One region of the Streptoverticillium reticulum genome, then DNA from elsewhere that is predicted to be linked to it. Evidence: riboswitches for the same ligand, from Rfam matches in the RefSeq annotation. Region 1 holds a riboswitch; the other holds the start of a gene.
What was found. Region 1 has a riboswitch for cobalamin ahead of cobN (cobaltochelatase subunit CobN). Riboswitches for the same ligand answer to the same signal wherever they lie in the genome.
Positions count from the first base shown of each region.

Region 1 (7,684 bases):
TCCTTGACGACGGCCGCCATCGCCCGGCCCGCACTCTTCTCCTCCGCGGCGAGCGCGAACGCCGGCGTCTGCCCCTTGGGCAGGGTGATCGTCACGGGGTCGGGGAACTCCCCGGTGAGCAGCGCCGTGTATGCGGCCGTGGTGGCCGCGGTCGCACAGGCCCCGGTCGTCCACCCGTGCCGGAGCCCGGTGCGCTGCAGTTGAGCGGTGCGGCCGCCGGTTGCCTCGGCGTCAGCCACGGGGAACTCCTGGCCTAGGGTGGGGAAGCGTGAACGTGAACGTAAGGGGGAGCGGCGTGCGGCACGTCCTGATCCTCGGCGGTACGACAGAGGCGCGGCAACTCGCCGCCGAGCTGGCCGCGAACCCCGCACTGCGGGTCACCAGTTCGCTCGCCGGTCGCGTCGCCCAGCCCCGGCTGCCGGCGGGCGAGGTGCGGATCGGGGGGTTCGGGGGACCCGAGGGCCTGGCCCGCTGGCTGCGCGAGCAGCAGGTGGACGCGCTCATCGACGCCACCCATCCTTTCGCCGGCACGATCAGTTTCAACGCGGCGCAGGCCGCCGCGGAGGTCCATGTTCCCCTGCTGGCCCTCCGCCGCCCCGGGTGGGTCGCGGGGCCGGGTGACCACTGGCACGACGTCGCCTCCCTGGAGGAGGCGGCCGGTGCGCTGCCCGCGCTGGGGGAACGGGCGTTCCTGACCACGGGACGGATGGGACTGGCGGCTTTTGCGCACCTCGAGGATATGTGGTTCCTCATGCGCTCCGTGGACGCACCGGAGGGTACGGTGCCGCCGCGGATGGAGGTGCTCCTGGACCGGGGCCCGTTCACGGTGGAGGGGGAACGGGAGCTGCTGCGACGGCACCGGATCGATGTGCTGGTGACGAAGGACAGCGGGGCCGTTGCGACGGCCGCGAAGCTGGTCGCTGCGCGGGCGGCGGGGGTTCCCGTGGTGGTGGTGCGGAGGCCGGCGGTGCCGGCGGGTGTTCCGGTGGTTACCGATGTGGCCGGGGCGGTGGGGTGGCTGCGCCCCGCCCCGTAAGGGGCGCGGGGCTGTTCACATGTGCGGCTCCGCCGCGTGGGCGCGACCAGGTGCCCCGTCAGGGGCGCGGGGAACTGCGCGAGCAACCACGACGCGCCCGCAGTCGACGTCCCCGGGGCTGTGCCCCGGACCCCCAGGGTGGTGCGTCGGCTGCAGGCCGGTGGGGGCTGGTCGCGCAGTTCCCCGCGCCCCTGACGGGGCGCACCCACGGGGCGCACCCACGGGGCGGAGCCCCGATTATCGTTCCGGGTACCGCCTCGGGGTCCACACGATTTCCTCGCCGGAGGCGCCGGCGCCCCGCCGTACGGCCCGCGTCTGCGTCGACCCCACGATCAGAATCGTCCGCATGTCGACCTCCTCCGGCACCAGTTCGCCGAGGCGGACGATCCGTACGCTCTCCTCCGGGCCGCCCACGTCGCGCCCGAGGACCACCGGGGTCTCGGGCGCCCGGTGCTCCAGGAGGACGTCCCGCGCCTTGCCCACCTGCCACGTGCGGCTGCGCGAACCGGGGTTGTACAGCGCCAGCACCAGGTCCGCGGCGGCCGCCGCGCGCAGCCGTTCCGCGACGACCTCCCACGGCTTGAGGCGGTCGGACAGCGAGACGACCGCGTAGTCGTGGCCCAGCGGGGCGCCCGCGCGGGACGCCGCCGCGTGGGCGGCCGTCATGCCGGGGACCACCCGCACCGGCACCTCGCGGTACGGGCCCTCCGAGGCGACCTCCAGCACCGCGGTGGCCATGGCGAAGACGCCGGGGTCGCCGGACGAGACGACGGCGACCCGGCGGCCCTGCCGGGCCAGGTCCAGGGCGAACTCGGCGCGTTCGGACTCCACCTTGTTGTCCGAGGCGTGCCGCTGCTGCCCCGGGCGCACCGGCACCCGGTCCAGGTAGGTCGTGTAGCCGACCAGGTCCTCCGCCGCCGCCAGCGCGCCCCGCGCCTCCGGCGTCAGCCACAGCGGACCCGCCGGGCCGAGCCCGACGACCGTGACCTCGCCCGCACCCGCGCCCTCAACAGGCTCAGCGCCGACGCGACTCGGCAGCACCGCCACCGAGAAGTACGGCACCGACTCCGGGTCCACGTCCGCGACGCGGCCCGTGCGTTCCCCGCTCATCGTCGCGCGCTCCACGTAACGCGCCTCCGCCAGGCGGCCCGAGCGCTCCAGTGCGCCCTTCACCGCCGGGAAGGTGCGGCCGAGCTTCATCACCACCGCCGAGTCGGTGGCGGCCAGGCGGGCCGTCAGCTCCTCCTCGGGCAGGGTGCCCGGAAGGATGGTCAGCACCTCCTCGCCCTCCACCAGCGGTTCGCCGAGCCGGGCCGCGGCCGCGCTCACCGAGGTGACGCCGGGGACGACCTCGGTCGGGTAGCGGTGGGCCAGCCGCTTGTGCATGTGCATGTACGAGCTGTAGAAGAGCGGGTCGCCCTCGGCGAGCACGGCCACGGTGCGCCCGGCGTCCAGGTGCGCGGCCAGCCGCGCGGCGGCCTCCTCGTAGAACTCCTCCATCGCACCCCGGTAGCCGCCCGGGTGGTCGGTCGTCTCCGTGGTGACGGGGTAGACGAGCCGCTCCTCGATGTGGTCGGGGCGCAGGTGGCGTTCGGCGATGGAGCGCGCGATGGAGCGGCCGTGCCGGGCGCTGTGGTACGCGACGACGTCGGCGGCGGCGATGACCTCCACCGCCCGTACGGTCATCAGGGACGGGTCGCCGGGGCCGAGGCCCACTCCGTAGAGCCGTCCGGGCTTGTGCTCGCTCACTCTTCCTCGCTCGCTATCGCATTGATCGCGGCCGCGGCCATGGCACTTCCGCCGCGCCGCCCCCGCACCACCAGGTACTCCAGGCCCAGTTGGTTGTCCGCCAGTGCCTCCTTGGACTCGGCGGCACCGATGAAACCGACCGGTATGCCGAGCACGGCCGCCGGGCGCGGTGCGCCCTCCGCGACCATCTCCAGCAGGCGGAACAGCGCGGTCGGCGCGTTGCCGACCGCCACCACCGCGCCGTCCAGCTTCTCGCGCCACAGCTCCAGGGCCGCGGCGCTGCGCGTGGTGCCCATGCGCCGGGCCAGTTCGGGCACGGACGGGTCGGCGAGGGTGCACAGCACCTCGTTGTCCGCGGGCAGCCGCTTGCGGGTGACCCCGCTGGCGACCATGTTGGCGTCGCACAGGATCGGCGCACCCGCGCGCAGCGCCTCGCGGGCGCGGGCCACGGCCTGCGGGGACCAGGCCAGGTCGCGGACGAGATCGGTCATCCCGCACGCGTGGATCATGCGGACCGCCACCTTGCTGACGTCCGGCGGCAGTCCGCCGAGGTCGGCCTCGGCGCGGATGGTGGCGAAGGACTGGCGGTAGATGGACGCGCCGTCCTTGTCGTAGTCGAACACTGTGCCCTCGTCGCCCTTGTCGTTCATCGTGTGGTGGTACGAGCCGTCGCCACCGCGCCGGCCAGGTCTGCTGCCGGCACCGTCACCCGTGCCGTCTCCGTCGTGTTGTCCCGTATCGCGATCCGGTAGCCGTCGCCCGTGGCCAGGACGTCCACCCACCGGCCGCCGCCGGGGCGGCCGCAGCGCCGCTCGCACCCGGACCAGTACACGGGCAGGGGCTGCCCGGGCGCGGAGCGCGCGAGGCAGGCCGCCGCGTCCGCCCGTACGTCCGCAAGGGACTTGGCGCATCCGGGGCGGCCGGCGCACGCGCCCGCGCGGTGCCAGGCGGAGTCGGCCGAGGTGACCAGGCCCGCCTCCGCGAGGGCCGCCAGGCGGGCGGGGGCCGCGTCGGCCGGGAGGCCGGGGACGACGACGCCGCGCCAGGGGGTCACCCGGAGTTCGCCCGTGCCGGCGATGGCCGTCTCGTACAACTGCCGCCATTGACCGGTGCTCAGGCGGCCGAGCGGGGCCGTGACCGACAGCGCGGTCCGGCCGCCGGGGCCGGGGACGAGCCCGGGGGCCGTGGGGACGCCCGGCTGCGGAGCACTCTGGGCCGGTTCGGCGGCGATGCCTTCGGCGGTGAGCCGCTGCCCCAACACGTCGAGCCGCGGCCGCTGTCCGGCGGGGAGCTCGGCGATCCGCCAGGCGGTGCTGCCGGTGCGGCGCCGCTCGTCCAGGAACCACTCGGCCGCGAGCACGGCCGCGCGCGGGGCGTGCGCGGCGGGGATGCGCAGGCAGGAGCCGGTTGCCGCGTAGGAGAGCAGGGCGTGCCCGTCGTCCGTTGCGATCAATGTCACATCGGGGGCGAGGGCGGCGATATCGCCGCGGCCGTCGTCCAGACCGAAGAGGAAACGTCCGGAAAGTTTAGTGATGTCCGGGTTCGCACAGAGGAGTTGGTCCAGTGCGCGGGACCAGGCCTGGACGTCGGCGGGAGCCGGGCCGTCGAGGCCGCAGAGCGGGGACGCCGCCACGTTCCGTACGCGGTCGTGCCGTTCGGAGGGCAGCAGGCCCGCTTCGTGAAGGCGGCTGCCGAGTTCGCCGCCGCAGGCTTCGGGGAGGCCGCGGAGCTGGACGTTGCCGCGGGAGGTGAGGTCGAGGTGCCCGTCGCCCAGTTCGTCGGACAGCCGTGCCAGCGCTTCGGCCTGACGGTTCGTCAGAAGTCCGCCCGGCAGCCGGACGCGGGCCAGGGCGCCGTCGTCCGCGGGGTGCAACCGGACCGCACCGGGGCAGCGGTCGCCGCCGGTGCGGGCAGGGGGGTCGGAGGGGGCGGGCATGGCGGCGAGCATACCCACGGTGGGGGTGGCGGTGCCGGGCTTGTCCGTCGGCTGCGGGCCGGTGGGAGCTGGTCGCGCAGTTCCTCGCGCCCCTTGACGGGGCGCCCCCTTCGGGGCGCGCCCCCGCTAGTATGACCACGCCAGCGACGGCGACAGGGGAGGAAGCCGGTGTGATTCCGGTACGGTCCCGCCACTGTGAGCACGGCGGTGAGACGCCGGGCGAGTCAGGAACTCCCGCCGTCCTCACGACCACCCGGGGCGCGGACCCCGAGGAAGGCCAGCCGCAGCATGCGCATCCTTCTCCTGTCGACGTCCGACACCGACCTGCTCAGCGCCCGCGCGGCCGGCGGACCGGTGCCGTACCGGCTCGCCAACCCCGCCCGGCTGGACCGCGAAGAGCTGCCCGCTCTGCTGGAGGGCACCGACCTCGTCGTCGTACGGCTCCTCGGCGGCGTCCGCGCCTGGCAGGAAGGGCTCGACCTGCTGCTCGCCGGGGACAGGCCCGTCGTCGTCCTGACCGGTGAACAGGCGCCCGACGCCCAGCTGATGGAGCACTCGACCGTGCCCATCGGCATCGCCGCCGAGGCCCACGCCTACCTTGCCCACGGCGGGCCCGCCAACCTCGACCAGCTGGCGCGGTTCCTCTCCGACACCGTGCTGCTGACCGGCCACGGCTTCGAACCGCCCGCCTCCGCCCCCTCGTGGGGCGAGCTCGAGCGCACCCCGAAGGCGGCGAACCCGGACGGCCCGCTCGTCGCCGTGCTCTACTACCGTGCCCACCACATGAGCGGCAACACCGCTTTCGTCGACGCCCTCTGCGGTGCCGTCGAGGACGCGGGCGGCCGGGCGCTGCCGCTGTACGTCGCCTCGCTGCGCGCCCCCGAGCCCGAACTCGTCGACGCCCTGCGCGCGGCCGACGTCGTCGTCACCACCGTGCTCGCCGCGGGCGGCACCAAGCCCGCCGATGCCTCGGCCGGCGGCGACGACGAGTCCTGGGACGCCGGCGCCCTCGCCTCCCTGGACGTGCCCGTCCTGCAGGCCCTGTGCCTGACCGGGCCGCGCAGCGCGTGGGAGGAGAACGACGAGGGCCTCTCCCCACTCGACGCCGCGACCCAGGTCGCCGTCCCGGAGTTCGACGGGCGCATCATCACCGTCCCGTTCTCCTTCAAGGAGGTCGACGAGGACGGCCTGCCCGCCTACGTCGCCGACCCCGAGCGCGCCGCCCGCGTCGCCGGCATCGCCGTGCGCCACGCCCGCCTGCGCCACATCCCGGCCGCCGAGAAGCGGATCGCCCTCGTCCTCTCCGCCTACCCCACCAAGCACTCACGCATCGGCAACGCCGTCGGTCTCGACACCCCCGCCAGCGCCGTCGCGCTGCTGCGCCGGCTGCGCGCGGAGGGCTACGACTTCGGGAACGAGGCCGAAGAGCCCGTTCCCGGGCTGGAGTCGGGCGACGGCGACGAGCTCATCTACGCCCTCATCGAGGCCGGCGGCCACGACCAGGACTGGCTCACCGAGGAGCAGCTCGCCCGCAACCCCGTCCGCATCCCGGCCGCCGACTACAAGCGCTGGTACGACCGACTCCCGGCCGAACTGCGCGAGGCCGTCGAGGAACACTGGGGGCCCGCGCCCGGCGAGATGTTCCTCGACCGCAGCCGCAACCCCGAGGGCGACATCGTGCTGGCCGCCCTGCGCCGCGGCAACCTGCTGGTCCTCATCCAGCCGCCGCGCGGCTTCGGCGAGAACCCCATCGCCATCTACCACGACCCCGACCTGCCGCCCTCGCACCACTACCTGGCCGCCTACCGCTGGATCGCGGCCACCCGCGAGGACGGCGGCTTCGGCGCCGACGCGATGGTCCACCTCGGCAAGCACGGCAACCTGGAGTGGCTGCCCGGCAAGAACGCCGGCCTGTCCGCGGCCTGCGGCCCCGACGCCGCCCTCGGCGACCTCCCGCTCGTCTACCCGTTCCTCGTCAACGACCCGGGCGAGGGCACCCAGGCCAAGCGCCGCGCCCACGCCACGCTCGTCGACCACCTCGTGCCGCCGATGGCCCGTGCCGAGTCCTACGGCGACATCGCGCGCCTGGAGCAACTCCTCGACGAATACGCCCAGATCTCGTCCATGGACCCGGCCAAGCTCCCGGCCATCCGCGCCCAGATCTGGACCCTGATCCAGGCCGCCCGCCTCGACCACGACCTCGGCATGGAGGAGCGTCCCGAGGACGACGGCTTCGACGACTTCCTGCTGCACGTCGACGGCTGGCTGTGCGAGGTCAAGGACGCCCAGATCCGCGACGGCCTGCACGTCCTGGGCAACGCGCCCACCGGCCCCGAGCGCGTCAACCTGGTCCTGTCCATCCTGCGCGCCCGGCAGATCTGGGGCGGCACCGCCGCCCTGCCCGGCCTGCGCGAGGCCCTCGGCCTCGACGAGTCCGCCGCGACGCGGACCACGGCCGACGAGGCGGAGGAGAAGGCGCGCGCCCTGGTCCAGGCCATGGAGGACGCGGGCTGGGACCCGGCGGCCGTGCCCACCGAGCACGGCGAACAGGTCGCCGCGATCCTGGAGTTCGCCGCCCGCGAGGTCGTGCCGCGGCTGGCCGCGACCACCGACGAGATCGACCACGCCGTGCACGCCCTCGCCGGCGGCTTCGTTCCCGCCGGCCCGTCGGGCTCCCCCCTGCGCGGCCTCGTCAACGTCCTGCCGACCGGCCGCAACTTCTACTCCGTCGACCCCAAGGCCGTCCCCAGCCGCCTCGCCTGGGAGACCGGACAGGCCCTCGCCGACTCCCTGGTGGAGCGCTACCGCACCGACAACGGCGACTGGCCGACCTCGGTGGGCCTGTCCCTGTGGGGAACGAGCGCCATGCGCACGGCCGGTGACGACGTCGCCGAGGCCCTCGCCCTGCTGGGCATCCGCCCGGTGTGGGACGCCGCGTCGCGGCGCGTGACGGGTCTGGAGCC
Region 1 covers NZ_CP179755.1:1,512,052-1,519,735, reverse strand. Annotated here, with positions in the region: gene ACMATS_RS07090 (cobalt-precorrin-5B (C(1))-methyltransferase) at 1-239, opposite strand, end outside; gene ACMATS_RS07085 (cobalt-precorrin-6A reductase) at 269-1,036, shown strand; gene ACMATS_RS07080 (precorrin-2 C(20)-methyltransferase) at 1,274-2,785, opposite strand; gene ACMATS_RS07075 (precorrin-8X methylmutase) at 2,782-3,435, opposite strand; gene cobG (precorrin-3B synthase) at 3,432-4,721, opposite strand; cobalamin riboswitch at 4,852-4,978, shown strand; gene cobN (cobaltochelatase subunit CobN) at 5,010-7,684, shown strand, end outside.

Region 2 (7,684 bases), 1.5 Mb from region 1:
GTAAGGAAGTTCACCGGCTTCGGAGAGGTCGCCGTTTCGGGCGACGATGCACGGACCCTCATCGCACGTATCCGGGACAACTTTTTGCGCGAGCAGGAAACCGTCTAGAACCACTTCGGTCGCGGCATTCACGATGTGCCCATGACCCCGGAAACCGAATCAGCCGCACGCCAAGCCGACGCCTTCATGGCGGGCAAACGCCGTGCCGACGACGTCGCCTTCATGCTCGGGCGCGTGCTGGCGCACATGGGCATCAGGATCGGCGACCCGGATTCCTGGCCCCAACTGGCCGGGCGCGCCTCCCTGTCCGGCGAGCCGCACGTGTACCTGGGGACCGTTCCCCTGGCCACGGCCCGCAAAGTGATCGATGCCCTGCTCTACGCGCAGGCCGCGAAGCGGAAGCAGGACGATCGCGACCTCGGCCACGACGGCTGACTGTCCGGACCTCTCCCGTCCGCCCGCAGCGGTGCAGAGGTCAGGCCAGGGCCAAGAGCCGCACCGTGGTCACCACGCCGCCTCGCTCCGGTGTTCCAGCCACATGGCAGGCCGCCCTGAACAGCCCTGGTTGCCGGAGTTCAGCCAACCCGTCCTCGTTGACGCGAGGCGCTCCCGGTACATACGGATTGTCGGCGAACGTCCGCAGTGCGGCCGCGATCCGCTGGAAGGCGTCCGCATTGTTCTTCAGGAGGGTTGTCGAGGGTGCGGGAGACATCGTCGCTGTAGAGCAGAGCGAAACGCCTGCTCACGCTGCCCCCTGGACACCGTGGCTGTCGCTGCGGCTGTCGAGGTAGGCCTCGTGGTCGATCGCGGCGGAGCGGTCACCCGCACGGGCCCGGGCACAGGCCTCGGCGACGCGCGGATCGTCGCCGGTCGCCTCCCACACCCAGTCCATGAAGAGAGTCATGAGGTCGGCGACGGGCGTCGTCTCCACGGCCTCGGTGAAGGCCTCTCTCCGATGCTCGGGCAGGAAGTCGCGTACGTCACGGATGGTGGCCCGGACCGTGACCGTCTCGCCGCGGAAGGTCGTGGTGATCACGGGGGTCTGCTGTGCGCTCATGCCGCTTCTCCTGACGGGCGGTCGGCCCGGCCGTCCGCCGGGCCCGACGTGGCTGTCCGAGCCGTTCGATCCTAGGGCAGCCAACCCCCGCCCGGGGCGGTTTCCAGGCCCGTGAAGAGCCCCTGAAGCCCCCTCACCGCGCCCCCGCGGCCCACCCCCCAACCCCCCGCACACCCCCACCCGTTAGCACATTCCGCAACCATCCGACGACGCCCCGACACAACATGTGGGGGCGCTCCCGACCCCCGGCACTAGATGTATGCTCGTCCTCGCTGTCGCCGCAGGGGAATCCGGTGGAAATCCGGAACTGTCCCGCAACGGTGAATGTATGCGCATATGCGCTCCACAAGTCCGAGGACCTGCCGCCAGCGCGCCCACGTCCGAGCCGCCCCAGGGCTTGGCATGGGTGACGAACACGTCCGGGCCCCGCGGGTTGGGCCGATGGGCGCTGTCCGGCATGCCCCGAAGAAGTGTGCCGGTACGCGTTCCGTCGAGTGCCTCCCGAGCGGCCCCAGCCGACCAGCCGAGCGAGGGAGAGCCACACGTGACCATCGCGCCCGCCGATCCGGTCTCAGCAGCCACTGCGGAGGAGACCGGCGGCCCCGGGACCGCGCTGCTGCGCACCCTGACCGATCTCACCGCCGATCTGCCCGCCACCGACCCCGGCAAGGTCGCCGCCGCCGCGCTGCGCGGCCGGCACCCCGGGTCGGACGAGGCCGAGCTGCGGTCCCTGGCCACCGAGGCCGCCGCCGGGCTGATCGCCGAGGAGCCGGAGTACTCGCGGCTCGCGGCGCGGCTGCTCACGCTCGCCATCCGGGAGGAGGCGGCCGGGCAGGGCGCGGTCTCCTTCTCCGCCTCCGTCGCCGTCGGGCACCGTGAGGGCCTGATCGCCGACGGCACCGCCGCGTTCGTCGCCGAGCACGCCGCGCGGCTCGACGCGCTCGTGGACGGCGCCCTCGCCGACGGCGCCGACGACCGGTTCGGGTACTTCGGCCTGCGGACGCTCCACAGCCGCTACCTGCTCCGGCACCCGATCACCCGCAACGTGATCGAGACCCCGCAGCACTTCCTGCTGCGCGTCGCCTGCGGCCTGGCCGAGGACCACTCCGTCCGGGCCCTGGAGGACGTCGCCGAGCTCTACCGGCTCACCAGCACGCTCTCGTACCTGCCGTCCTCCCCCACGCTCTTCAACTCCGGCACGCGCCACCCGCAGATGTCGTCCTGCTACCTGCTGGACTCGCCGCTGGACGAGCTGGACTCGATCTACGACCGCTACCACCAGGTCGCGCGGCTGTCGAAGCACGCGGGCGGCATCGGGCTCTCCTACTCCCGCATCCGCTCCCGCGGTTCTCTGATCCGCGGCACCAACGGGCACTCCAACGGCATCGTGCCGTTCCTGCGCACCCTCGACGCCTCCGTCGCCGCGGTCAACCAGGGCGGCCGGCGCAAGGGCGCGGCCTGCGTCTACCTGGAGACCTGGCACGCGGACATCGAGGAGTTCCTGGAGCTCCGCGACAACACGGGCGAAGAGGCCCGCCGCACCCACAACCTCAACATCGCGCACTGGATTCCGGACGAGTTCATGCGCCGCGTCGAGGCGGACGCCGACTGGTCGCTGTTCTCCCCGGCGGACACCCCCGACCTGGTCGACCTGTGGGGCGACGAGTTCGACGCCGCGTACCGTGCGTACGAGGCCCAGGGCAAGGCCGTCAAGCAGATCCCGGCCCGCGTCCTCTACGCCCGCATGATGCGCACCCTCGCGCAGACCGGCAACGGCTGGATGACGTTCAAGGACGCCTCCAACCGCACCGCCAACCAGACCGCCGAGCCGGGCGCGGTCGTCCACTCCTCCAACCTCTGCACCGAGATCCTCGAGGTCACCAACGACGGCGAGACGGCCGTCTGCAACCTCGGTTCGGTCAACCTCGCCGCGCACCTGGGTGCCGACGGCGAGATGGACTGGGAGAAGCTGGACCGCACGGTCCGCACGGCCGTCACCTTCCTCGACCGCGTCGTGGACATCAACTTCTACCCGACCGAACAGGCGGGCTCCTCCAACTCCCGCTGGCGGCCGGTCGGTCTGGGCCTGATGGGCCTGCAGGACGTCTTCTTCCGGCTGCGGCTGGCCTTCGACTCGCCCGAGGCGAAGGCGCTGTCCACCCGGATCTCCGAGCGGATCATGCTGGCGGCGTACGAGTCCTCGGCCGACCTCGCCGAGCGGCACGGCCCGCACCCGGCCTGGGAGGCCACCCGCACCGCCCGCGGCGTGCTGCACCCCGACCACTACGCGGACGCCACGGCCACCTGGCCGGAGCGCTGGGACGCCCTGCGCGCCCGGATCGCGAAGACCGGCATGCGCAACTCGCTGCTGCTCGCCATCGCCCCGACCGCCACGATCGCCTCGATCGCCGGCGTGTACGAGTGCATCGAGCCGCAGGTCTCCAACCTCTTCAAGCGCGAGACCCTCAGCGGTGAGTTCCTCCAGGTCAACACCTACCTGGTGGAGGACCTGAAGCAGCTCGGCGTGTGGGACGCCACCACGCGCGACGCGATGACCGACGCCAACGGCTCGATCCAGGACCTGAAGTGGATCCCGCAGGAGGTGCGCGACCTGTACCGCACCGCCTGGGAGATCCCGCAGCGCTCCCTGATCGACATGGCCGCGGCCCGCACGCCGTACCTGGACCAGAGCCAGTCGCTGAACCTCTTCATGGCCTCGCCCACCATCGGCAAGCTCAGCTCGATGTACGCGTACGCCTGGAAGCAGGGCATCAAGACGACGTACTACCTGCGTTCGCGCCCCGCGACCCGCATCGCCCGCGCGGCGTCCGGCAATTCGGCCGCCGCCGCCACCATTCCGGTGCAGCAGGCCGCGCCCGACGCGGACGCCATCGCCTGCTCCCTCGAAAACCCCGAGTCCTGCGAGGCCTGCCAGTAATGTCCGCCGAACGTTCCAAGAACCTGCTCGACCCGGGCTTCGAGCTGACCCTGCGTCCCATGCGGTACCCGGACTTCTACGACCGCTACCGCGACGCGATCAAGAACACCTGGACCGTCGAGGAGGTCGATCTCCACTCCGACGTCGCCGACCTCGCCAAGCTCTCGCCGGGCGAGCAGCACATGATCGGCCGCCTGGTCGCATTTTTCGCGACCGGTGACTCGATCGTCGCGAACAACCTCGTGCTGACGCTGTACAAGCACATCAACTCCCCGGAGGCGCGGCTCTACCTGTCGCGGCAGCTCTTCGAGGAAGCCGTGCACGTCCAGTTCTACTTGACGCTGCTCGACACCTACCTGCCCGACCCGGAGGACCGCACTGCCGCGTTCGCCGCGGTGGAGAACATCCCGTCCATCCGCGAGAAGGCACAGTTCTGCTTCAAGTGGATGGACTCGGTCGAGAAGATCGAGAAGCTGGAGACGAAGGCCGACCGCCGCCGCTTCCTGCTCAACCTGATCTGCTTCGCCGCGTGCATCGAGGGCCTGTTCTTCTACGGCGCGTTCGCGTACGTCTACTGGTTCCGCAGCCGCGGCCTGCTGCACGGCCTGGCGACCGGCACCAACTGGGTGTTCCGCGACGAGACGATGCACATGAACTTCGCGTTCGAGGTCGTCGACACCGTGCGCCAGGAGGAGCCCGACCTCTTCGACGACGAACTCCAGCAGCAGGTCACCGACATGCTCAAGGAGGCCGTCGAGGCCGAGCTGCAGTTCGGCCGGGACCTGTGCGGCGAGGGCCTGCCGGGCATGAACACCGAGTCGATGCGCGAGTACCTCCAGTGCGTCGCCGACCAGCGCCTGCAGCGCCTCGGCTTCCCGGCGGTCTACGGCTCGCAGAACCCGTTCTCCTTCATGGAGCTGCAGAACGTCCAGGAGCTGACCAACTTCTTCGAGCGCCGCGCCTCCGCGTACCAGGTGGCGGTCGAGGGCACGGTCTCCTTCGACGACGAGTTCTAAAGCACCCTGCAGACGAACGAAGGCCCGTACGGAATCCCTCCGTACGGGCCTTCTGTTACGACGACTAGTCGTTCGCGACGACCGGGTACCGCGGCGTGCCCTCCTCCATCTGCCGCAGCGCGTCGCGCCGCTCCCGCTTCGACAGGCGGTCGATGTACAGGCGCCCGTACAGGTGGTCCGTCTCGTGCTGGAGGCAGCGGGCGAAGTAGCCGGTGCCCTCGACGCGGATCGGGTTGCCCTTCATGTCCTGGCCGCTGACGACCGCGTAGTCGGGGCGGGCCAGGGCGGCGTAGGCCGTCGGGACGGACAGGCAGCCCTCGTTGGAGTCGTCGAGGACGCGGCGCTCGGCCGGCAGGTCCTCGAGGACGGGGTTGCAGACGTGGCCGACGTGCCGGACGCCCTCGTCGTCCATGCAGTCGTAGACGAAGACCTTGAGGTCGACGCCGATCTGGTTGGCGGCGAGGCCGACGCCCTCGGCGGTGCGCTGGCTCGCGAACATGTCGTCGATGAGTTCGGCGAGCTTGTCGTCGAACTCGGTCACGTTCTGCAACTCGCGGTGCAGGACCGGGTTGCCGACGACGGTGATCGGGCGGGAGGTGCCGCGCTCGCGATGGGCGAGCTCGCGCTCCTCGCAGTCCTCGGTGTCCACGATGAACTCGCCGTTCACCGACTGCTCAGTATCTTGCTGCGCCATGTCCGCCGTATGCCTCTCTCACAACCCGAAAGCAATATCGTGCCCGGAATCCACAGGGCTCATACAGGGTACGGGGAGCCTCGGCCACCGCTCAGCAGACCTCTTCGAGATCCCGCCATTCCCGGGTGTCCGGGCTGTCGGCGACCCAGCCGTCCAGCAGGCCCCGCACCAGGCCCGCGGGCGCCGCGATGCCGCACTCGCGCTCCGGCACCCACAGCGAGCCGGAGCCGGCCGTGCGGTGGCCGAGCGGGCCGGGGTGGCCGGGCTCGCTGTGGTCGTGCGGGTCCAGGTGCTCGCCGTCGCCCTCGTCGCTGGGCATCCGGCTCTCCGAGCACGTACGGCACAGCAGGCGCACGGACGAGGACCAGTCCTCGGCGGCGAAGCCGGCGTCGGCGGCGAGCCGCTCCAGGGCGTCCCGGTCGGCCTCGGTGGCGGCCTCCAGGAGCACCACCCAGGTCGGCACCGGGGACGGGGCCCACAGCTCGATCTCGTCGAAGACCGGGTACGAGGGCCCGGCGGCGGTGACCCGCTCCCCGTGCGGGACGCCGTCGTGCAGCACGACCTCGCCCCAGCGGCGGCCCGAGGAAGGCAGCGGGATGGAGAGCACCTCCATGCGCGCCGGGTCGAGCCGACGGCCCCACACGACCTCCGCCTCGCCCTCCGGGGAGAGCCGCACGGCCGCGCTGCCCAGCTCCATGCCGACCGGCTCACCGGCCGGGCCGCCCTCGGAGGGCACTCTCAGCCCGTAGGCCTGCCAGGCGCGGCGGGCCAGCGGCCAGTCCTGCAGGGCGGTGGCCGCGATGCCCACGTTCCACCAGTCGGGAGCGCCCGCCTCGCGGTCCAGCAGGGCCACGGCGCGCAGGCCCGCCGCGCGCGCCTGCTCCCAGTCGTGACGGAACTTGTGCAGCAGCGCGAGGTTGAACCACGACTCGGACAGCCAGGGCTCCATGTCGGCCGCGCGCGTCAGCAGGGCGCCCGCGTCCTCGTACCGGCCGTCGCCGATGAGTGTGAAGGCACGGTCCGTCGCCTGCCGCCACGAGGCGGAAGGCCGGTGCCGCACCCTGCCGAAGATCCTCACGATTCCCGCCTGCCGGTTTCTGCGTGCAACCACGCCGGATGGTCCCGGTGCCGGCCGCCGTCCTCACCGACGGACGCCTGCCGCACCGTGTTCGCTGCGGGGAGCGCTGCCGCCCTCCAGGCCTCCTTCTTGCCGACGACGGCGCGCACGACACCCCCCGATTCCGCTGTCTCGCCATTCTCTTCGTCTTCTTCGCATCCAACCATGTCCTTCCGGACGCCCGCTCATTACCCGTGGGTTCAGCGGACTACTCCGGGTTTGCCCGCACTTTCACGGCCCCGGTGGTGCGGGGCCGCCGCGCGCGAGCACCCTCGCGAGCGCCTCCACCACCCGGGGCTCGTGGTCGTGCGCCGTGGCCAGCCGCAGCCGCTCCAGGGCGCGCAGCGGGCCGCACGCCGGGTCGGCGACGAGGTCGTCGTAGGCGTTGACGGTCCGCACGACGCGGGCGGTGAGCGGCTGCTCGCGGTACGGATCGGCCTGCTGTTCCACCGCCAGGGCGACATCGGCCGGGACGCCGGTCTTGCGGACCACGGCCGCGCCCAGCAGCGCGATACGGCGGCGCTCCTCCGGGGGCAGCGGCTCGGTCGCGCCCGCGGGCACCGGGTCGACGAGCGACAGCTGGCCGATGTCGTGCATCAGCGCCGCGTACTCCACGACCGTGAGGTCCGCGTCGGACAGGCCGAGCTCCCGGCCCACGGCCAGGCCGAGCGCGGCGACGCGGCGGGCGTGGCCGGCCGGGGTGTAGCCGGCGATCTCGGTCGCCCGGGCCAGCGAGGCGATGGTCTGCCGCCGGGTGGCGCGCACGGCCTCGTAGCGGTGGATCGACAGCTGGGTGACCAGCAGCGGGAGGCAGAAGACCGGCAGCGCCCACAGTCCGGCGACGGCCACCGCGAGGGCCATC
Region 2 covers NZ_CP179755.1:2,975,398-2,983,081, forward strand. Annotated here, with positions in the region: gene ACMATS_RS13255 (helix-turn-helix domain-containing protein) at 1-108, shown strand, start outside; gene ACMATS_RS13260 (hypothetical protein) at 142-435, shown strand; gene ACMATS_RS13265 (hypothetical protein) at 743-1,057, opposite strand; cobalamin riboswitch at 1,304-1,439, shown strand; gene ACMATS_RS13270 (ribonucleoside-diphosphate reductase subunit alpha) at 1,602-3,995, shown strand; gene ACMATS_RS13275 (ribonucleotide-diphosphate reductase subunit beta) at 3,995-5,011, shown strand; gene def (peptide deformylase) at 5,076-5,705, opposite strand; gene ACMATS_RS13285 (tetratricopeptide repeat protein) at 5,797-6,783, opposite strand; gene ACMATS_RS13290 (HD-GYP domain-containing protein) at 7,054-7,684, opposite strand, start outside.
Region 2: linked by a shared signal. The riboswitch ahead of ACMATS_RS13270 (ribonucleoside-diphosphate reductase subunit alpha) and the one ahead of cobN (cobaltochelatase subunit CobN) in region 1 are both predicted to bind cobalamin.